DNA from 3 places in the Faecalibacterium sp. OF03-6AC genome. Region 1 is predicted to be linked to each of the others. Evidence: predicted binding sites of a transcription regulator. Region 1 holds the regulator's gene; each other region holds the start of a gene.
What was found. The regulator Rex, encoded in region 1, represses fermentation and respiration genes when NADH is low (regulators of the CRP and FNR family bind a similar motif). The targets are predictions, from matches to a motif close to ATTGTTAANNNNTTAACAAT.

Region 1 (7,458 bases):
TCCAGCCACTTCTGGAACGGGGTGCGCCCGACGGCGGGAGCATTGCTTTCTTTCATCTGGGAAATCCTCCTTTTTAAGGAATTTCGGAGCATGAGACGGACGAAGGGGGGGGTAACAGACCGGATACAGCTTTGTCAAGAATTTGTAACATATTCCTGACAAAAAAGGGGCATCTGCCGTATGGGCGGCAGGTGCCCCTCCGTTTTGGTCAAAGGGTGCCTTTTATGATATGTACGTCACCGCACACAGCGGCACTCTGAAGAAAAACTTAGCCGATGGTGTAACCAACAGACTCCATGCCGTCCAGCAGGGTATCAACAACATCTGCACCGGAAACGCCGTCGTAGTCAACGGTGTCGAACACTTCCTGATAGATGCCGGTGCCGGAAGCCTTCAGGTCGTTGTTCTCGAACAGGGGATCCAGCTTGTTGGTGGTGAAGGCCATGACCTTTGCATTTGCCTCAGCAACCAGATCCTTGACAGCGCCGGCTTCCTGAGCAGCAGCCAGACCAGCCTTGGAAGCGGGGATGCCGCACTCGGAACCCATGATGGCAGCGCCCTTGCCGTTGTTCAGCAGGAAGTCGATCAGGGTAGCAGCCTCAGCAACGCACTGGCTGGTCTTGGTGATAGCCAGACCCATGGAGACCTTGGAGAAGCCGCCGTTGTTGTCGCCGAACTTGATCTCTTCGCCAACGGTGAAGCCGTCCTTGTTGGCATCATCCAGAGCGGAGGAGTACTTGGAAGCAGCGGAATCCCACTCGAAGATACCTGCGATCTTACCGGTGATCCACTCGTTGGACTGGTGGGTAGCGGTATCGGAGTTAGCGGAGTAGTAGGTCTTCAGGTTCATCATGACGTGGCCATCCACCAGGCTCTTGATGAAGTCGATGCCCTCAGCGATCTCGTCCTCGGTGTAGTTCAGGGTAGAGGTGACGGGATCAGCCCAGTCCTTGCCGTACTTGGACTCGAGGTAGAACACCATCAGGATCATACGGTCGTATGCGCCCAGGTGCATGGGGTAGTAATCGTCGCCCAGCTTCTCCTGGAATGCCTTGCCGGCAGCCATCAGATCATCCAGAGACTTGGGAACTTCGGTGATGCCAGCCTTGTTGAAGGTGGTCATGTTCCAGAAGAAGATACGGCCGGTCATGGAGACAGGCACGCACTGCTGAGCGTTTGCAACGTAGCAGGCATCCAGAGCAGCGTCATCCCACTGGGTCAGATCCAGAAACTTGGAAACGGTGTTCAGATCCACGAACTTGCTGCCATCAGCAGAGTAGTTGTACAGCCAGTTCCAGTTCACCTGGCACACATCCTGTGCGTTGCCAGCGATGAAGGCAGCTGCCATCTTCTCTTCCCAGCCGGACCATGCGGCGAAGGTGGGCTCGATGGTGATGTTGGTGTGCTCAGCCTGGAACTCCTTGATGGCGTTCTGGTAAGCCTCGTGACGGCTGTCGCCGCCCCACCAGCTGATGGTCATGGAAACAGGGCCGTCAGACAGTGCCAGGCTCTCGTCTGCAGAAGCAGCGGGAGCGGAAGAAGCGGTGGAAGCAGCAGAGCTGGATGCAGCAGAGTTGCCGCCGCAGGCAGCCAGAAGGCCGGCAGCGCCCACAGCGCCGGTGACCTTCATAAAATCACGACGAGAAATTGCCATGCTCATTTTTGTTCTCCTCCTAAATACAGAAAACATCATCTCGAACGGGGGTTCTGCACATACCCCGTTGTATACAATTATGATAACAAAACAACAACCAAAAAGAAAGACGCAAATTGCAGATATCTAAACAAAAAACGTACAAATATTGCTCTTGTTTTCACGCGAGAATTGATGCCTTTGCTGAAATGAATAAACTTGGCTCGAAAAACTGTGCAACATGTATATTTCGCCATTTTGCATAGAAAACTGGGATGTATCATAGGGGGAACGTCGAATTTTGCAATAATTTTGTAAACATCCGGTTTCGGAACATGGAAATGTTGCATACATTGTGGCAGAGCAACACATTAAAATGGCCCGGATGCGGGCTTGCAAACTGATATATCAATAGTGCAAAAAATGTGCACTCTGATATATCAATCGCGTGAAGCGGGCATCCGGCACCGGTCTGCAGGCGTGGAAATCGGTGCTTCTTCGCCCTTTTGGGGGGTGAAGAAGCATCGACAGCGACATATTTTGCGCTGCTGCGTGGACAGCGCCTGTGGGCCGGGGAAAAAAAGAAAGACTGCCGTGTCGTTGAACACAACAGTCTTGTATACAAGCTTATTCGACCTGCGAAGCAGTTTTTTCGGCGTAGAACGCGCGTTTTGCCTTGAAGTAGCACTGGGGGCACATGCTCACGTACTGCACATCGTTTTCCAAATCGATGGCCACCTGCTCGCCCTCAAAGACGAACCTGCCGTTCACCCTGCGGCAGTTGCAGATGGCCTTGCGGCCGCAGGTGCAGATAGTCTTCATCTCCTCGATGGTGTGGGCCAGCTCCAGCAGGCGGGTGGAGCCGGGAAAGCCTTTGAGTGAAAAATCTGCCCGCAGGCCGTAGCAGATCACCGGAATGTTCAAATCCACCGTGACCATGAACAGCTGCTCTGCCTGCTGCGCAGTGAAAAACTGGCTCTCGTCGCACAGCACACAGGCCAGCGGCGCACCGTCAGCGTTGGCCGTGCGCACGGCCTCGAACACATCTGTCTCCGGCGGGATCAACAGATCAGCCTTGCGGCGCACGCCCAGACGGCTCACCAGCTCACCGCCGCCCTTGGTGTCCACCTGTGGCTTGAGAATCAGCACCCGCATCCCCTGTTCTTCGTAGTTGTGGGCTACCTGCATCAGGGCGGTGCTTTTGCCGCTGTTCATTGCGCCGTAGCGGAAATACAGTTTTGCCATTTGAAAAACTCTCCTTGCAGCAGAACCCTCTCAGTCAAAGCCTGAGAGGGTCCTTTTATTACTCTTGTTCCTTATAACAGGTATCTTCAGTCCTGATTGCGCAGGCGGTAGCCAAGGCTCATCAGGCTGTCGCCCAGATGGACGTTCTCCACCACCACATCGGGATACGGCACAGAGAGGTCATAGTGGGAGAAGTTCCAGAAGCCCTCGATGCCCAGATCCACCAGACGGCCGCTGACCTGTTCCGCACCATCGCGGGGCACACAGAGCACTGCGACCTTGGGGTGATGCTCGGCACAGAAAGACTCCAGCTCGTCGATATGGCGGATCTGGATGCCGCTGATCTCCTTGCCTACCTCGCTCTGTGCCACATCAAAGGCGGCGATCAGGCGGTAGCCGTTGGTATCGGTGGTGATAAAGCGGCTCACTGCCTTGCCCAGACGGCCGCAGCCGATCAGGATGGTGGGCAGGCGGTCACCGTTGCCGAACAGCAGGCCTTCCAGAATGGAGAGCAGGTTTTCCACCGAGTAGCCGATGCCCTGCCGGCCATTCACATCGCCGATGCAGTTGAAGTCCTGCCGTACCTGCGAAGCGGTGGTGCCCATCTGAGCAGCCAGCTCGCGGGAAGAAATGCTGTTGATGCCGTCCACCTGCAGAGAGCGCAGATAGCGGTAATATTTGGGAAGACGCTTGATAACGGGAAGTGAAGCCTTTGCAGGGGTGTTCATAGAATACTTTCTCCTTTCGCTCTATCGCAGTACTTGCCGCAGCTGCCTGCTTTACAGATGCGGCGCAGAGAAACCCCGATCCGTTTACGGGTCCATATTGCAGATATTACAATCAATTATTTAAAGTATACTGCACCGATGGAGAATGTCAAATCATTCTCAAAAAAAATTTATGAAATGTTACCGCTTTTTTGCTGCAGCGGGTCTGCATAGCCCGGCACAGGCTGGGGAATGCTGACAGAAAACGCAGGAGGAAAGCATATGAACGATGAAACGCAGCTGACCGACGAGCGTCGGCTGGAAAAGGAAGAGATCGAAGATCTGGGCACGGTCACGCTGGCCCGCGGGGAGCATGTGATCCACTGCCTGACCGTCATCGGCCAGATCGAAGGCCATTCGGAAGCGCCGCAGGGCCAGAAGACCACGAAGTATGAGCATGTGATCCCACAACTGGTGGCCGCGCAGGAGAACCCTCGCATCGAGGGCCTGTTGGTGCTGCTGAACACGGTAGGTGGTGATGTGGAAGCAGGCCTTGCGCTGGCGGAGCTGATCGCCAGCGTGTCCAAACCCAGTGCAACGCTTGTGCTGGGCGGTGGGCACTCCATCGGCATCCCGCTTGCCGTCAGCGCCCGACGCAGCTTCATCGTGCCCACAGCCACCATGACCGTGCACCCGGTGCGGCATTCCGGTGTCATTCTGGGGGTGCCGCAGACCATGCGCAGCTTTGAGCAGATGCAGCAGCGCATCACCGGCTTCGTAGCGGCCCACAGCGGCATGACCGAAAAACGCTACACCGACTTGATGCTCCACACCGGCGAGCTGGTGATGGACATGGGCACCGTGCTGGATGGACGCCGGGCCGTGAAGGAAAAGCTCATCGACGAGCTGGGCGGGCTTTCGGATGCGCTGGCGTGGCTGTATAAAGAGATCGAACGCAAATGAAGGCCGATTTTGTACAACAATAGGTTTGCCATTTTCTTCCCTGCGTGGTACAATAATAAAATCAAATAGTGTGTCTACTACAAACGCGGGGAACAAAGAAACATGGCAACAAAAAAACGTAAAACGACAACACGGCGCGCAGCATCGCGCAAAAAGCGGGCCGAGCAGCGGCTTCCGGCGGGGCTTGGCACCCTGTTTGCAGGCCTTTTGCTGGTGGTGCTGGCCTTTGTGGAGGGAGATTCGGCATGGAAGGCCCTGCACGATGTGCTGTTCGGACTTTTTGGCTGCGGCAGCTTTGTGCTGGGCGCGGCAGTGTGCTGCCTTGCTGTGCAGTATACCCGGGGCGAAGACCTTCTGCCCAAGATCTTCAAGCTGATTCTTGGGCTGGTGTTTGCCTGCGGCACGGTGATCGTTTTTTCTGATATCCAGCCGCAGGGCATGTCAGCATTTCAGATGACGGCTGCCTGCTACGCAAACGGTGTGAATGCATGGATCGGCGGCGGTGCGTTGGGCGCACTGCTGGGCGGCAGCCTGCTGCTGCTGTGCGGACGGCCCGCGGCAACCCTTATCATGATCGTGCTGGCACTGTGTGTCAGCCTGTACATTTTTGATCTGACCCCGGCAGAGGTGTGGCAGTGGCTGTGCGCTGCGTTTGGCGGCGTGCACGCAAAGGGTGCGGCCATGGCGCAGCAGAGCGCAGCCCGCCGCGCTGAACGTGCCGCTGCCCGCGCGGCAGAAGCCGAGGCTGAGGAAGACTACGACGAAGCAGAAGATGAATACCGGGATGAGGAAGATGCCGAAGAGGAGATGGAAACTCCGGCTTTCCGCATCGGTGTGCCGGACTGGCTGAACGGCATCCGCCACTGGGGCCACAAGGTGACCGAAGAGATGGAGGCGGAGGAGCCGGGGCCACCCGCAGATACTTCCGGCCAGCCGCTTGCCCAGCCGGAGCCTGCCGCCCCGGCCATCACGCCGGTGCAGGTACGGGTATCCCGGCCCCGGGCTTCCTTTGACGTAGACCTTGGCCCCGACCACACTGAGGTGAAGGAGGGCGGCAGCGAACCCATCGAGCCGCTCATCGTGGGCCCGGGCGGCACCTTTGGGCAGAACCCGCTGCGCCCGGCCCCCAGACCTGCCCCGCAGCCCATCGTACAGGACGCAGTGGAGACCGATGCATCCGATTTCTTTGCAAAGGCTGCACAGCCGGTGCAGCCTGCGGCAGCGGAAAGCTTTGAGACTCCGGTCATGACCCCGGCAATGCCGACGGCCCAGCCGGAAAGCCCGGCAGCGGCTGTCACGCCGGAGATGCCCGCCGTGCCCATCCAGCCCGCAGTCCCGGCGGCACCCGCCAGGGTGAGCGCCGAAAACGCCGTTGCCATGCGCGGCACACCCGACGAGGACGGCTGGATCAGCATTACCAGCGAACCGGTGGAGGAAAAGGATATCAGTACGCTGGTGGCAGCGGCAATGGAAAAGCCTGCCGCTTCCGAGCAGGCCGCGGCAGCGGCCCCTGTGGACGAGACCGAACCGGTGGATACTTACCAGTATCCGCCCATTGAGCTGTTTGAAAAATCGCAGGACGAGACCGACCCCGGCGCGCAGGAAGAGCTGAAAGCCAACGCCCAGAAGCTGGTGGATACGCTGGAAAGCTTTGGCGTGCGCACCCGTGTGCTGGATATCTCCCGGGGCCCCTCCGTCACCCGGTACGAGGTGCAGCCCATGGCGGGTGTCAAGATCAGCCGCATCACCTCGCTGGCAGACGATATCGCTCTGAACCTTGCCGTGGCAGATGTGCGTATGGAAGCGCCCATCCCCGGCAAGCCTGCCGTGGGCATTGAGGTGCCCAACCACAAAAAGACCCCGGTGTATATCCGCAGCGTGTTCGAGAGCCAGAGCTTTTTGCGCATGACCTCACCTCTGGGCATTGCGCTTGGCAAGGACATTGCCGGTGTGGCACAGGTGGCAGACCTGTGCAAGATGCCCCATCTGCTCATTGCAGGCAGCACCGGCAGCGGCAAATCCGTGTGCGTGAACAGCATCATCATGAGCCTGCTGTTCCGCTCAAGCCCGGAGGACGTGAAGCTGCTGCTGATCGACCCCAAGGTGGTGGAGCTGGCCGAGTACAACGGCATTCCCCACCTGCTGATGCCGGTGGTCACCGAGCCGAAAAAGGCCGCAGGTGCCCTTGGCAGTGCCGTGCAGGAGATGGAGCGCCGCTACCGCCTGTTTGCGGAGAACAATGTGCGCGACATCAAGTCCTTCAACAAGCTGGCCGCAGAACGGCCGGATCTGGAAAAAATGCCCTACATCGCCATTATCATCGACGAGCTGGCCGATCTGATGATGGTGGTGGGCAAAGATGTGGAGGACTCCATCTGCCGCATCGCCCAGAAGGCCCGCGCCGCCGGTATGCACCTGATCGTAGCCACCCAGCGCCCCAGCGTGGACGTGATCACCGGCCTGATCAAGGCCAACATCCCCAGCCGCATCGCATTTGCAGTGTCCAGTCAGGTGGACAGCCGCACTATTCTGGACGGCTCCGGTGCCGAAAAACTGCTGGGCATGGGCGATATGCTGTTCATGCCGGTGGGTGCGCCCAAGCCTACCCGTATTCAGGGCACTTTCGTGCGGGATGAGGAGATCAGCCGTGTGCTGGACTTCATCAAGCAGAGCGGCACCGTGCAGTATGACGAAGCCATGATCGAAGCCATGGAAAAGCACGCCATTCAGGACGGCAAGAAGGGCAGCGGCGGCGCGGATGCGGACGAGGATCCCGATACCGACCCGATGTTCAAGCAGGCCGTGGAGGTGGTCATCGATGCCGGTCAGGCCTCCACCAGCCTGCTGCAGCGCCGCTGCAAGCTGGGCTACGCCCGCGCGGCCCGTATCATGGACGAGATGGAACAAAAA
Region 2 (7,458 bases), on a different contig from region 1:
GTTTTCCACCGGCACTTCCAGCCGAAAGGCATACCATGGCTCCAGCAGCTGGCTTTTGGCCAGCATCAGGCCCTGCCGCACCGCTCGATAGGTGGCCTGCCGGAAATCTCCGCCCTCCGTGTGTTTGAGATGGGCGCGGCCCGCAATGAGGGTGATCTTCACGTCCGTCAGCGGTGCACCGGTCAGCACGCCAAGGTGCTGCTTTTCTTCCAGATGGGTCAGCACAAGGCGCTGCCAGTTCTTGTCCAGCACTTCTTCCCGGCAGTCGGCGGCAAACTGCATCCCGCTGCCGCGGGGCAGGGGCTCCAGCTTGACATGCACCTCCGCATAGTGGCGCAGCGGCTCGTAGTGGCCCACGCCCTCCATAGGCTCCGTGATGGTCTCCTTGTACAGAATGCCACCGGGGCCGAACTCCACGTTCAGGCCAAAGCGCTCTGCCAGCAAACTGCGCAGCACTTCCAGCTGCACCTCACCCATGAGCTGCACATGGATCTCGCCCAAAGTCTCGTTCCATACCACATGGAGCTGCGGCTCCTCTTCTTCCAGCCGGTGCAGCTTGCCCAGTGCCGCGTGCACATCAGCCCCCTCCGGCAGCAGCACCTGATAGCTGAGCACCGGTTCCAGAACCGGCACATCGCTGTCGCGTTCCGCGCCAAGGCCCTCGCCCGGGCGCGCCTTGGTCAGGCCGGTGACGGCGCACACCTGCCCCGGGCCGATGGCTTCCGCCAGCGTATACTTTACGCCGGAGTACAGCCGCAGCTGGTTTGCCTTTTCCTCCCACGGCTCACCATCTGCTTCGCCGGAGAGCTGGGCCTTTACCTTCAGTTCGCCGCCAGTCACGCGCAGCCATGTCAGGCGCGTGCCCTGCTCATCCTGCGACACCTTGAACACCTTGGCACCAAAGGCATCCAGCGCGGGAGCCGGACGGGTATAGCGGTCAATCCCGTCCAGCAGAGCATCCACGCTTTCCAGTGCATCGTTTTCGGTACGCCGCAGCGCCGAACCGAACCAGCACGGGAACACATGCCGGCGTGCAACGGCCGGGATGAGGTCCGCATCGGTCAACTGCCCGGCATCCAGCATCCGGTCCATCAGGTTTTCGTCACAAAGGGCCAGTGCTTCGTCCCGGTCGGCCTGCGGCACATCAAAGGCCACAAAGCCCTCGCCCAGACGGTGGTTCAGCTGGGCGAGCAGCTCTTCCCTGCTCTTGCCGGGCAGATCCATCTTGTTCACGAACACAAAGGTGGGCACATGGTAGCGCCGCAGCAGCCGCCAGAGCGTCTCGGTGTGGCTCTGCACGCCGTCGGTGCCGCTTACCACCAGCACAGCATAGTCCAGCACCTGCAGGGTGCGCTCTGTCTCGGTGGAAAAATCCACATGTCCGGGGGTGTCCAACAATGTGATATCCGTATTGCCCGCCGTCAACAGGGCCTGCTTGGAAAAGATGGTGATGCCGCGCGCTTTTTCAAGCGTGTCGGTATCCAGAAAGGCATCCTTGTGATCCACACGGCCCAGCTTGCGGATCGCGCCGGAGCGGTAGAGCATGGCTTCCGAAAGGGTGGTCTTGCCGGAGTCCACATGGGCAAGGATGCCCAGAACGATTTGTTTATGCGTTGTTTCCATCCGCTTCTCCTACAATCAAAAATTCATTTTTATTGTAGCACGGATGGGGAAAAAAGAAAAGTTTTTGATTTAGAATGGGGTCGAAACCCAAAAACGCAATTTATCTTATCGGCTTTTCGCGTGAAAAAACAGCTCTGGAAAATCCGCAGATTTTCCAGAGCTGTAAATATAAGAATAACAATTCCGCTATTCATAGCCAAAGCGAACGCGTCGGCCATTTTAACGGTCAGTTACTCCACAATGATGCTCTTGCCGGTCATTTCAGCAGGCACGGGCAGACCAATATACGGCAGCATGGTGGGAGCGATATCGGCAAGGCAGCCGCCCTCACGCAGCTTCACATCGCCGCAGCCAACTGCCACAAAGGGCACCACATTGGTGGTGTGTGCGGTGAACGGAGTACCGTCCGGGTTCATCATCTTCTCGGCGTTGCCGTGGTCGGCGGTGATGAAGGCGCAGCCGCCTGCGTTCAGCACCGCAGTGACCACCTGATCCACAGCAGTGTCAACGGCTTCCACGGCCTTGACCGCAGCATCGAACACGCCGGTGTGGCCGACCATATCACAGTTTGCGAAGTTCAGGATCACCACATCGTACTTGCCGCTCTCGATGCGCTTGACGCACTCGGCAGCAACAGCCGGGGCGCTCATCTCAGGCTGCAGATCGTAGGTGGCGACCTTCGGGCTGGGGATCACGCAGCGGTCCTCGCCCTCGTAGGGAGCCTCCACGCCGCCGTTGAAGAAGAAGGTGACATGAGCGTACTTCTCGGTCTCGGCAATGCGCAGCTGAGTCTTGCCATTCTCGGACAGGTACTGGCCCAGAACGTTCTTCAGCTCCACAGGCGGATAGGCGACCTCGCAGTTGGGCATGGTGGCATCGTATTCGGCCATGCAGACATAGTTCACCTGCTTGCGGCCGCCGCGGCGCTCAAAGCCGGTGAACGCATCGTCGCAGAAGATACGAGTCATCTGGCGGGCACGATCGGGACGGAAGTTCATGAAGATCACAGTGTCGCCGTCCTGCACGCGGCCACCCTCACAGGTGACGCAGGGCAGAACGAACTCGTCGGTCTTGTCTGCTGCATAGGATGCCTCGATGGCCTCGGCAGCGTTGGCGGCATGATTGCCCTCGCCGTAGACAAAGGCAGCATATGCCTTCTCTTCACGATCCCAGTTGTTATCGCGATCCATGGCGTAGTAACGGCCGGAGATGCTGGCGATCTTGCCGATGCCCAGCTCGTCCAGCTTGGCCTGCAGGTCGGCCAGGAAGCCCTTGCCGGAGTGCGGGTCAGTATCACGGCCATCGGTGATGCAGTGCAGGTAAACGTTCTTTGCACCCAGATGTTTTGCCATTTCCAGCACGCCGAACCAGTGGTCTGCGTGGCTGTGCACACCGCCGGTGCCCACCAGACCCATCAGATGGATGGCCTTGCCGGCATCGATGGCAGCCTTCATGTTCTTGACCAGAACCGGGTTCTGGAGCATCTCGCCGTCCTTGATGGACTTGGTGATGAGGGTGAGCTGCTGGTACACGATGCGGCCAGCGCCCATGTTGGTGTGGCCAACCTCAGAGTTGCCCATCTGGCCCTCGGGCAGACCGACGGCCATACCGGAAGCGTTGATGGTGGTCATGGGATATTTTGCCATCAGAGCATCGAGGTGGGGTTTCTTTGCGGCGACCACGGCGTTGCCGAAGGTCTCCTCCGGCACCCAGCCGAAGCCATCCATGATGCACAGAAGAACAGGTTTCTTTGCCATAAAATTGAATCTCCTTTGAATTTAACAAATCAGCGCCCGGCACAGCGCTGGAAATGCGGCGCAGCCGGGCGCTGAAACAGCTGATTTAAACCGTCGATCAGCCCTTGGTGGCTGCATTGACGATCACTGCAAAGTCGGGAGCCTTCAGGGATGCGCCGCCGATCAGGCCGCCGTCCACATCCTTTTTGCTCAGCAGTTCCTCGCAGTTCTTGGCGTTCATACTGCCGCCGTACTGGACAGTGGTAGCCTCGGCAACTGCCTCGCCGTACACCTCGCCGATCACCTTGCGGATCTGGCCGCAGACTTCCTCAGCCTGATCGGCGGTAGCGGTCTTGCCGGTGCCGATGGCCCAGATGGGCTCGTAAGCGATCACGACATTTGCCATCTGCTCAGCGGTCACATCACGCAGAGCGATCTTGGTCTGCATACGCACCAGCTCTTCGGTCACGCCCTCTTCGCGCTGCTGCAGGCTCTCGCCCACGCAGATGATGACCTTCAGACCGGCATTCAGAGCAGCCAGAGCGCGCTTGTTCACGGTCTGGTCGGTCTCGGCGAAGTACTGGCGGCGCTCAGAGTGGCCCACAATGACGTACTCCACGCCCAGATCCACCAGCATGTCAGCGCTGATCTCGCCGGTAAAAGCGCCGGACTTCTCGAAGTGAACATTCTCAGCACCCACATGGATGTTGGTGCCCTTGGTCTTTTCCACAGCGGTGACCAGATCGGTATACGGGGTGCAGATGACCACCTCGCAGCCTGCGTCCTGCACGGCGGGGACCAGCTCGTCCACCAGAACAGCAGCCTCGGAGGCAGTCTTGTTCATCTTCCAGTTGCCTGCAATGATAGCCTTACGCTTTGCCTTATCCATGATACTCTATCTCCTTTATTTACCTTCTATCGTGCAGAAAGCTCTGCACAAACAAAAAGATGCGGCGGCGCTAAAGCCGCCGCACCCATTATGATGCCGGGATCAGATTATGCGTTCTGAATAACTGCGATGCCGGGCAACTCCTTGCCCTCCAGATACTCCAGAGAAGCGCCGCCGCCGGTGGAGATGTGGGTCATCTTGTCGCCCAGACCCATCTGCTGCACAGCTGCTGCGCTGTCGCCGCCGCCGATCACGGTGGTAGCATCGCTCTCAGCCATAGCCTTTGCAACTGCCAGAGTGCCGGCTGCCAGAGTGGGGTTCTCGAACACACCCATGGGGCCGTTCCAGACAACGGTCTTGGATGCCTTGACGGCGTCAGCAAACAGCTTCATGGTCTCAGGGCCGATGTCGCAGCCTTCCATGTCAGCCGGGATCGCGGTGACAGGAACAACCGTGGTCTTGACGGGAGCGTCGATGGGATCGGGGAAGTCCTTGATGCAGACAGCATCAACGGGCAGCAGCAGCTTCACGCCCTTCTCCTGAGCCTTGGCCATCATTTCCTTGCAGTAATCCAGCTTGGAATCGTCGCACAGGCTCTTGCCGACCTCGTAGCCCTGAGCCTTGACGAAGGTGTAAGCCATGCCACCGCCGATGATCAGGGTATCGACCTTCTCCAGCAGATTGGAGATAACATTCAGCTTGTCTGCGACCTTTGCGCCGCCCAGAATAGCGGTGAAGGGACGAACGGGATCGTTCACAGCGTTGCCCAGATACTTGATCTCCTTCTCCATCAGATAGCCGACAGCGGTATCCTTGATGAAGTCGGTGACACCTGCAGTGGAGCAGTGTGCACGGTGGCAGCTGCCGAATGCATCGTCAACATATGCATCAGCCAGAGAAGCCAGCTCTTCGCTGAACTCGGGCATGTTCTTGGTCTCTTCCTTGCGGAAACGGGTGTTCTGCAGCAGAACGACATCGCCGTTGTTCATGGCAGCAACAGCAGCCTTTGCGTTCTCGCCGACAACATTGTCGTCATCTGCAAACACAACGGTCTTGCCCAGCTTTGCGCTCAGAGCCACAGCAACGGGTGCCAGGCTGAACTTTGCCTCGGGGCCGTTCTTGGGCTTGCCCAGATGGCTGCACAGGATGACCTTTGCGCCATCGTTGACCAGCTTCTGGATGGTGGGCAGAGCTGCATTGATGCGGTTCTCGTTGGTGATCACGCCGTCCTTCATCGGGACGTTGAAATCGCAACGGACAAGCACCTTCTTGCCGCAGTAGTTCTGATCGTCGATCGTCTTCTTACCTAAACCCATGGTAATAAACTCCTCTCAAGTTTTAATTTCTGAACTAGAGTTTCGCTCGCATTCGGGGGTCTTGCCCCGTTACTCTACTATTATAAACAAAAAACGTGCACATTGCAAGCTTGCAAGATAGATAATAGTTTAACAAACATTTGCCGCTGATGCACGGAAATGTGTGTATTTTGACCGAAAGCCGCAGCCTTACCGTGTTTTCCGGCAGAACATTCCGCAAATGCGGTCATACATTCCCCATATGAACTTCTGGTTCCGCTGATCCCGCTCAAAAATTGCTTCCACACCAGCATAGCCGCTCGCCTTATACTTCCTGAAAATTTTATTTCTCAGTCTGGTATGCTTCGTTGGCCGGTTCAGCTGCGTATTCTCCTAAGCAATGTTAGAAAATTCAACCGGATAGCTTTCTATCTTCGCACCGTATTTCTCGACAAGGTGTTGTCCGCGTTCCGTGTTTATCAGCAGGCAGGAAACGCCTTCTTTACTATTGATCGTTCCTCCCTGTTCCACCAGAAGCTGCGGATCATATTTCTGAACGCCCCAATAATCTCCAATGGTAATGTCGCCCACACGCTGTCTTTGTGCGTAAGGGCATCCTCCTGCATCGTAATGGCGCTTTTGGGACATACGCTGGAACAAGCACCGCATCCGCAGCATTCCTCTTTACTATTATATTTGGGATAATATAAGTACGAATATGTCCTGAACAGCTTATAGTGTTTAAAATCTTTCTTATATTCGTAATCAATGATCCTCGACTGATATCCTTCTTTTTTTCAAGTATGTCTGTAGCGCAAATGCCTGCAACGCCGAACCGTAATTGTATGAATTATGGAAAGTGATCGTTCCAATTTTATTGGTCTTCATTCCAACACCTCACGACTTTTTCCCATCTCTCCGGCAGCGTACCAGGATTGTTATTGATCGAAAAACATTTTATTTGGAGTCAGCGCAATCACTCCACCTCTCTACAATTCATAATATACCAATTTAATTATACTACGCTTTCCTGCTATCAGCAAGTTGATTTTCTCGTTGAAACTGTAGGATTTGTAGGATTACAATAGATGATAAAAAGAAAGACGAATGGGTCGTCCTGTGTTATAGTTAAGTTGATACACAAACCACACAGAAAGGACAACGCATTCGCCATGAATACTGTAACGCAAACCATGAAGTTCCGTCAATCCCTTTTAAGCTATGCAGAGAAGCACGAGGTAACACAGGCAGCAATCAAGTACAATGTGAATCCCCCATCTAAAAAAGCGTACTGTTACTTTACTCTTCCCCGAAGTCATCCTCGCCGCTCATCGCCTTCCCGCCATAGAGCGTTTTCAGCGAAAGGCGGAACTTGCTTTTCTTGTTGTATTCGATAATCATGGCTTCAGAATAGCCCAGCGCACCGGGGCGGCGTTCTTTTGCCGCACGGATGATTGCCTTCACCGACACTCGGCCCACATGGTCTTTGAACACATCGTCCCGGACAGTATCCCCATACGCCACAACGATGCGAGCAATGCCCATCAGGATGTTGCCAGAGAAGGAGTTGTTTTCTCCCTCCCATGTTGCCGCTGCCAGACGGAGCGTTCTGTCCAGAACAGCCTGTCCATATTTGTCATAGATGCGCTCCAGTGTAGAAACTGCACTGATACCGTTTTTTGCTTTGGTCGAGGTGATTGCCAGGCCATAGGACTGCACAATGGCCTCAATCATCTTCTGTTTGGGGTCATCTGCTTCAATATGCGCCTTGAAGGTCTCGAAAGAGGACAGCGCCTTGACATGCTTTTGCTGGTCGGCAAAGATATGAGCTTCCTCCTTATATTTCAGGTCATCGTAGATCATACACCACACCGGGGTATCACGGGAACCGGACTCACTGGCAATGATCTCGATG
Region 3 (7,458 bases), on a different contig from region 1:
CCCATGTGCTTGTTGAAGCCGCAGGCATCCCACAGAGCATCGTTGACCATGGTATCCACGATCTCGCTCTTGCCCATGGGTGCGCCCATGCGGTAGCCGTAACGAGCCTTCTGCAGTGCGAAGGGAGCCATGTCCATGTTCTCCATGCCGCCTGCGACCACGATGTCAGCATCGCCAGCCTCGATCATCTGAGCAGCCATGTTGACGCAGTTCAGACCGGAACCGCACACCACGTTGACGGTGACAGCCGGGGTCTCGATGGGCAGGCCAGCCTTCAGAGCAGCCTGACGAGCGACGTTCTGGCCCAGACCGGCCTGAATGACGCAGCCCATGTAGACATGGTCGACCTGCTCGGGAGCGACGTTTGCACGGTTCAGAGCTTCCTTGATGACGATGGAGCCCAGCTCAGCTGCGGGAACGTTTGCCAGAGTGCCGCCGAACTTGCCAATAGCGGTACGGCATGCAGATGCGATAACGATCTTTTTCATGTGAATAGCCTCCTGAATTGTGTATGTGTTACTTTTCGTAAGCCATTTTTATCAAAACGCCCGTAGGCGCTTTTACAAATTAGGTCTCGGGGTCTTTTTTCTGCCGGATCAGCGCATACTTTTCGTTGACCGCTTTTTCCACACTGGGTGTGACGAACTTGCTGATGTCGCTGCCGTAGTAAGCTGCCTCTTTTACAATGGTGGATGAAAGGTAGCTCCACTTGATGCTCGTTGCCAGAAACATGGTCTCGATGCCGGGCATCAGTGCGTGATTGGTCTGCGCAAGCTGGATCTCGTTTTCAAAATCCGTCACCGCCCGCAGGCCCCGCACCATCACCGAAGCGTGCCGTTTCTTGGCGAACTCCACGGTCAGGCCGTCGAAGCTCTCCACCGAAACATTCTGGATGCCCTTGCAGCATTCTTTTAGAAGCTCCACGCGCTCCTCCACGGTGAACAGCGGATTCTTTGCGCTGTTGTTGAGCACCGCCACGATCAAATGATCGTTGATCTTTGCCGCACGCTTGATGATATCGAGATGCCCTTTTGTGACCGGATCGAACGAACCGGGATAAACTGCTGTTGCCATCGTTTGGTGTCCTCCTTGGGCGCTGTGAAAAGCGCGTTTTGGTTCTGCCATGATAGCACTTTCCAGTCTTGGGTGCAAGATTTTGTGCAAGCTGTACGTTTTATCGTTAAATTTTAAACAATCAACGTTGTGCCACATCGCGGCAACTTGCTACGCTATAAGTAAACCACATCGTCAAAATTTTATCAAGTCCTTTTGCAAAGATTTTTGGTTTTTAAGCACCAAACAATCGTTCAAAAACTCTGCGAATTTTGTCCATATTGCCAGTCGGCCAAAATTTTCTCGATAAACTATTGATTCCGCACATTGTTAATGTTATAACTAAGTTGCGCAGATCTGCTGCCCTGTCCGGCAGCTGCCTTCTGCTGGTTATCAGGATATCGTCCGCCTGTGTCAGAGCTGTGTTCAAATTGTCAACAGGTGGTAAACATCCTGCAAAGATTTGTTCGCGCAGGAAGAGTAAATGATAAATTTACAATTCCTTTATTTTATTATAGGAGAGGATGGTTTATAATGGATTTTACGGAACTGTATGCTCAGAAGAAAATGACCGCCGCTCAGGCTGCCGCACTGGTCAAAAGCGGTGACTGGGTGGATTACGGCTGGGCTGTGAACACCCCTGTGGCGGTGGATGCCGAGATCGCAAAGCGTCTGCCTGAGCTGGAAGGTGTCAACTTCCGCGGCGGCATCCTGATGTGGGTGCCCGCGATCTTCCAGATCGACGATCCCGCTGCACACATGACATGGAACAGCTGGCATATGGGCGGCATTGAGCGCAAGGCCATTGCACAGGGCTTCTCCTTCTACTCCCCCATCCGTTATTCCGAGCTGCCCCGCTACTACCGCGAAAGCCCGGATCCGCTGGATGTGGCGGTGTTCCAGGTGACCCCCATGGACGAGCATGGCTACTTCAACTTCGGCCCCAGTGCATCTCATCTGGGTGCTGTGTGCGAAAAAGCCAAGAAGATCATCGTTGAGGTCAACAAGAACATGCCCCGCTGCCTTGGCGGCATGGAGAACTGCATCCACATTTCTCAGGTCACCGGCATCGTGGAAGGCGAGAACCCGCCCATCGGCCAGATGGCCGCTCCCGGCGCTGCTACCGAAGTGGATCTGAAGGTTGCCAACCTGATCGTTCCGCAGATCCCCAACGGTGCCTGCCTGCAGCTGGGCATCGGCGGTATGCCCAATGCCATCGGCAGCCTGATCGCACAGAGCGATTTGAAGGATCTGGGCGTGCACACCGAAATGTATGTGGATGCCTTTGTGGATATCGCCAAGGCCGGCAAGATCACCGGTGCATGCAAGCAGCTGGACAAGGGCCGTCAGGTCTACGCCTTCGGTGCCGGCACCCAGAAAATGTACGATTACCTGAACGATAACCCGGAGTGCATGTCTGCACCCGTGGACTACACCAACGATATCCGCAGCATCTCCGCACTGGATAACTTTATTTCCATCAACAACGCTGTGGACATCGACCTGTTCGGTCAGGTGAACGCCGAGACTGCAGGCCTCAAGCACATCTCCGGTGCTGGCGGTCAGCTGGACTTCGTTCTGGGCGCATACCTTTCCAAGGGCGGCAAGAGCTTTATCTGCCTGTCCTCTACCTTCTTTAATAAGAAGACCGGCCAGCTGGAGAGCCGCATCCGTCCCACTCTGGAAAACGGCAGCATCATCACCGATACCCGTGCCAACATCCACTACCTGTGCACCGAGTACGGCTGCGTGAACCTGAAGGGCCTGACCACCTGGGAAAAGGCCGAAGCTCTGATCAGCGTAGCACATCCCGACTTCCGTGAAGACCTGATCAAGGAAGCCGAAAAAATGCACATCTGGCGCAGGAGCAACAAAATCTGATAAGTGCCGCGGAGATTCCTGCTGTCCGCGGCTGAAATGGAGTCTATCATGATGGACAAAAAGCCGCACATCAAGCCCTATCTCTACGGGATGTTGGCAGGATTTGGAGCGATCTCCCTGAGCATCATCTTCTTTTTCCTGATCTACCGCTTCGATGGTTTTGGCGATGCCATCTCCACGCTGACCGGCATTCTGATGCCATTCATCTACGGTGCCGTCATCGCCTACCTGCTCAAGCCCGTGTGCAACACCATCGAGAGCTTTCTGCGCCGGTTCATCCCGGAAAAGATGCATGGTCTGGTCAATGTGCTGTCCGTTGCGCTGACCATCCTGTTCGGCCTGCTCCTCATCTACGCTTTGTGCATGATGATCATTCCGCAGCTCATTACCAGCGTGACCACCCTGTACTACACTGCGCAGCGCAACCTCGCAAAGTTCGTGCAGTGGGCGAATCATGTGGAGTTCATTGAGAACAACCAGCAGATCATGGACATGCTCAACTCTGCTTATGCCACCATCAGCACCAATATCGATGATCTGATCAAGACCCGGCTCCTGCCCTCCATGCAGAACATCGTCAGCGGTGCCGCAGTGGGTGTGCTGAACGTAGTGACCATGGCCAAGAACCTGATCATCGGCATCATCGTGGCCGTGTATATGCTGGCCAGCCGCAAGCGCTTTGTGCAGCAGGCCAAGCTGGTGCTCTACAGCATCTTCAAGCCTCGCTGGGCAGAGCTGATCAAGGAAGAAGTGAAATACGCCGATAAGATGTTCGGCGGCTTCATCAACGGCAAGATCATGGATTCCGCCATCATCGGCGTGCTGTGCTATATCGGCTGCCTGATCTTCAAGTTCCCCAGTGCCCTTCTGGTTTCCGTGATCATCGGCGTGACCAATGTGATCCCCTTCTTCGGCCCGTTCATCGGTGCCGTGCCCGCCACCCTGCTGATCCTCATTCAGAACCCCATCAAGGCGCTGTGGTTCGTCCTGTTCGTTCTGGTGCTGCAGCAGCTGGACGGAAACGTGATCGGCCCCAAGATCCTGGGCAACACCACCGGTCTTTCCAGTTTCTGGGTACTGTTCGCCATCCTGCTGTTCGGCGGTCTGTGGGGCTTTGTGGGCATGATCGTAGGTGTGCCGCTGTTTGCAGTCATCTATGATGTGATCAAAAAGCTGGTCATCTACGGCCTGAAGCGCAACAAGGAGATCGACCTGCTGCAGACTTACCACGACAACTTCGGTGACCCGGAGGACGATGTTCCGGTAGAAACGTCTGCATCGGAAGCACCTCCTGTCGAAACAAATAATCTATAAATCACAATGCCCCGGCATTCCATGTGATATGCTGCCCCTAGAGTAGACAGAGTAAAAAACAAAAGCTCTGAGTACTCTGGGGGTATTTTCATGTCAAGAAAGAACAATCACTATTCACTGTTGACTGCTGCAACAACCGCCGTTACCAGCACCGTCTGTTCATCCAGATGCCGATGCTGGCAGATGCCGATGCAGGCTCATGTCGGTGCCATGAACCGAGCTTCCTGATCCCGATTTTGCACAAAAAATTCGCCGTCTCCTTGTGGAAACGGCGAACAAAAACCTTATATTATTTTTTCTACTTGACAGAATGCACTTCAGTGATTCAGAGCGGGTCCTGTTTTTTTATTTCTGTTTCGTGCAGAGCTTTCTGGCTGCGTTTTATGCCGTCACTCCACGGTCACGCTCTTGGCCAGATTACGCGGCTTATCCACGTCACAGCCGCGCAGAACAGCCATATAATAGGCGAACAGCTGTAACGGCACAATGAGCTGCAGCGGCATCAGGATATCCTCATACTCATCCAGCCGGATCACGGCATCTGCCACGCCTTCCGGCACCACAGCATCCTTTGTGGTAAACAGCAGCACCCTTGCGCCGCGGCTGCGGGTCTCCTTGGCATTGGAAATGGTCTTTTCGTACACCTGTTTCTGGGTGGCCAGTGCGATCACCGGCACGCCATCGGTGATCAGGCTGATGGTACCATGTTTCAGTTCACCGGCTGCATAGGCATCCGAGTGCACATAGCTGATCTCCTTGAGTTTCAGGCTGCCCTCCAGCGAGAGCGCATAGTCGAACCCGCGCCCAATGAAGAAGCAGCTCTGGGTGTTCACATAGCGGCTGGCAAGGTACTTGATCTGCTCACAATCTGCAAGGCGCGGCTTGATGACCTCCGGTGCGCGCAGCAGCTGGGCCGTAAAGCGGCGGGTCTCTGCCTCGCTCAGCCGTCCGCACGCATAGGCCAGCCGCAGTGCAAACAGATACAGCACGCACATCTGCACCATATACGCCTTGGTGGATGCTACCGCGATCTCCGGCCCGGCGTAGGTGTACATTACATAATCTGCGGCACGTGCAATGGAGCTGCCCACCACATTCACGATGGCCAGCACCGGCACGCCGCGGCTCTTGGCCAGCTTGAGCGCTGCCAACGTGTCGCTGGTCTCGCCGGACTGGCTGATGATGATGACCAGATCGTTCTTTTCCAGAATGGGGTCCCGGTAACGGAACTCGCTGGCAATGTCCACCTCGGCGGGCACACGGGCCAACGTTTCGATGGCAGACTTGCCCACCATACCGGCATGCATAGCCGTACCGCAGCCCACCAGATGCACCCGGCCAATACCGCGCAGCACTTCATCGGTCAGCTCCGGGATGCGCAGCACCGGCAGTCCGTCCTCTACACGGGGGCTGACCGTGGCCATAATGGCCGCAGGCTGCTCGTTGATCTCCTTGAGCATAAAGTGGGGATAGCCGCCCTTTTCGGCAGCTTCCATATCCCAGTCCGCCGTCAGCTGCTGGCGCTCCACCGGCTCACCAAATTCGTTGTAGAAGCGGATGCCCTCTGTGGTGCAGACGGCCATATCCCCTTCTTCCAGCACGCTGTATTTCCGGGTATACTTGAGCAGTGCCGGAATATCCGAAGCCACAAAGTTTTCGCCCTCGCCCCAGCCGACGATCAGCGGGCTTTCCCGCTTGACTGCAAAAATGGTGTCCGGGTAATCCCGGAACAGCACGGCCAGCGCATAGCTGCCGCGCACCTTGGCAAGCGCCTGCTGCAGTGCACGCAGCGGGTCACCGGTATAGCAGCTGTCGATCAACTTTACCAGCACTTCGGTGTCCGTCTCACTCTGGAAGGTATAGCCTTTTGCGGCCAAGCGCTCCTTGAGCAGGCCGTAATTTTCAATAATGCCATTGTGCACAATGCTCACACGCGGGGTCGAATGCGGGTGGCTGTTCACATCGCTGGGCTCGCCATGGGTAGCCCAGCGGGTGTGGCCGATGCCGCAGAAGCTTTGTGCCAGCTGCTGCGCCGCCAGCTTTTCCCGCAGGGCGGTGAGCCGTCCTTTGCTTTTTACCACGCGGATGCCGCCGTCCAGCGCAAGCGCCACACCGGCGGAGTCGTACCCGCGATACTCCAGCTTTTCCAGACCATCCAGCAGCACGTCCTGCGCACTGCGCTTACCGACATAACCAACAATGCCGCACATACAAAACACCTCCATACCGACCGTTCCCGCGCAAAAAGGCGCAGTGATACCCAGTCAGCTTCCTAGTACAGTTTATGTTCTTGTATGGCTTTCTTTGAAGGGATCTGTTGCGGTATTGCTGCCGTTTTTTGCCCTTCTCTGCGGCTGGTCTAGCCCTCAGCCGGAGAAACATCCGCCGAATCTTTCGATGATTCCTCTCCTCGTCACCCTCGCGGCTGTCACCCGCGTGGCCCGGCGCTTTGCGTTACCTGTGTGCTGCGCTCTCCCCTTTCTGATGCCCCATTATAGCACAAAGGCTGGCTCAGCGCCAGCCCAAAGTTTTATGAAGTTTCGGCCGCCAGACCAGCCGGTACATCATGAGCATGTTATGCAATGCCCGGTCGTACAGCACAAAGGCAACATTGCCCATGGCCAGCGTTGCCAGCGAGACCGCCAGCGCGGTGGTGCGCAGCTCCTGCGAAATGCTGCCCGCCGGCACCAACAGAAATACCAGCCCGTACATGGCCAGCACTGTGCCGTTGCACAGCAGCAGCTTGCAGACAATGCACAGAACCGCAGGGCGGATGCGCTCAAACTTCGGCTTTGCCAGCGGGTAATACCCCAGCAAAAACACAAAGATCAGCGCTACTTCCTTATCCGGCACGAACAGCAGTGCCAGCAGGCTGACTGCCGCATAGGCCGTCAAAGCCAGCTGCATCCCGCACTCCACGCAGACTGTTGCAACAAGAAAGCCCGCCACTGCAGGCGCAATGAACATGGCAATGGGGATCACAGCTCCCAGCAGCATCAGTGCGACGCACAGCGCCGCCACAATGCCGCAGTAAGCCATGGCCCAGCTTTTTTGATGGTTTTGCTTCATGGGATCTCCCAGTTTTCATGCTCAGCACCGGCTTCCAGCGGGTCCACCGCATGGTGCAGACCAAGCAGCATGATGTTATCCAGCAGGCCGCGGTTCAATTTGATGTCCAGCATACTGTACACGCGAATCAGATCGTTGGCG

Region 2: a site for Rex is predicted at 5,682-5,701, ahead of pgk (phosphoglycerate kinase). Genes of this name have one in related genera too.
Region 3: a site for Rex is predicted at 1,380-1,399, ahead of DXA66_RS07585 (butyryl-CoA:acetate CoA-transferase). Genes of this name have one in related genera too.

Annotation. Positions count from the first base shown of each region.
Region 1 covers NZ_QUEN01000002.1:172,817-180,274, reverse strand. Annotated here, with positions in the region: gene DXA66_RS03035 (carbohydrate ABC transporter permease) at 1-56, opposite strand, end outside; gene DXA66_RS03030 (ABC transporter substrate-binding protein) at 269-1,660, opposite strand; gene DXA66_RS03025 (thymidine kinase) at 2,261-2,878, opposite strand; gene DXA66_RS03020 (redox-sensing transcriptional repressor Rex) at 2,965-3,606, opposite strand; gene DXA66_RS03015 (ClpP family protease) at 3,838-4,548, shown strand; gene DXA66_RS03010 (DNA translocase FtsK) at 4,651-7,458, shown strand, end outside.
Region 2 covers NZ_QUEN01000001.1:157,901-165,358, forward strand. Annotated here, with positions in the region: gene DXA66_RS00705 (translation factor GTPase family protein) at 1-1,623, opposite strand, end outside; gene gpmI (2,3-bisphosphoglycerate-independent phosphoglycerate mutase) at 1,854-3,380, opposite strand; gene tpiA (triose-phosphate isomerase) at 3,478-4,248, opposite strand; gene pgk (phosphoglycerate kinase) at 4,356-5,564, opposite strand; gene DXA66_RS00725 (Coenzyme F420 hydrogenase/dehydrogenase, beta subunit C-terminal domain) at 5,937-6,134, opposite strand; partial or broken gene DXA66_RS14725 (4Fe-4S binding protein) at 6,173-6,316, opposite strand; gene DXA66_RS00735 (DUF6551 family protein) at 6,843-7,458, opposite strand, start outside.
Region 3 covers NZ_QUEN01000005.1:133,767-141,224, forward strand. Annotated here, with positions in the region: gene DXA66_RS07575 (acetyl-CoA C-acetyltransferase) at 1-488, opposite strand, end outside; gene coaD (pantetheine-phosphate adenylyltransferase) at 568-1,074, opposite strand; gene DXA66_RS07585 (butyryl-CoA:acetate CoA-transferase) at 1,588-2,934, shown strand; gene DXA66_RS07590 (AI-2E family transporter) at 2,983-4,248, shown strand; gene glmS (glutamine--fructose-6-phosphate transaminase (isomerizing)) at 4,638-6,458, opposite strand; gene DXA66_RS07600 (hypothetical protein) at 6,760-7,317, opposite strand; gene DXA66_RS07605 (DUF5685 family protein) at 7,314-7,458, opposite strand, start outside.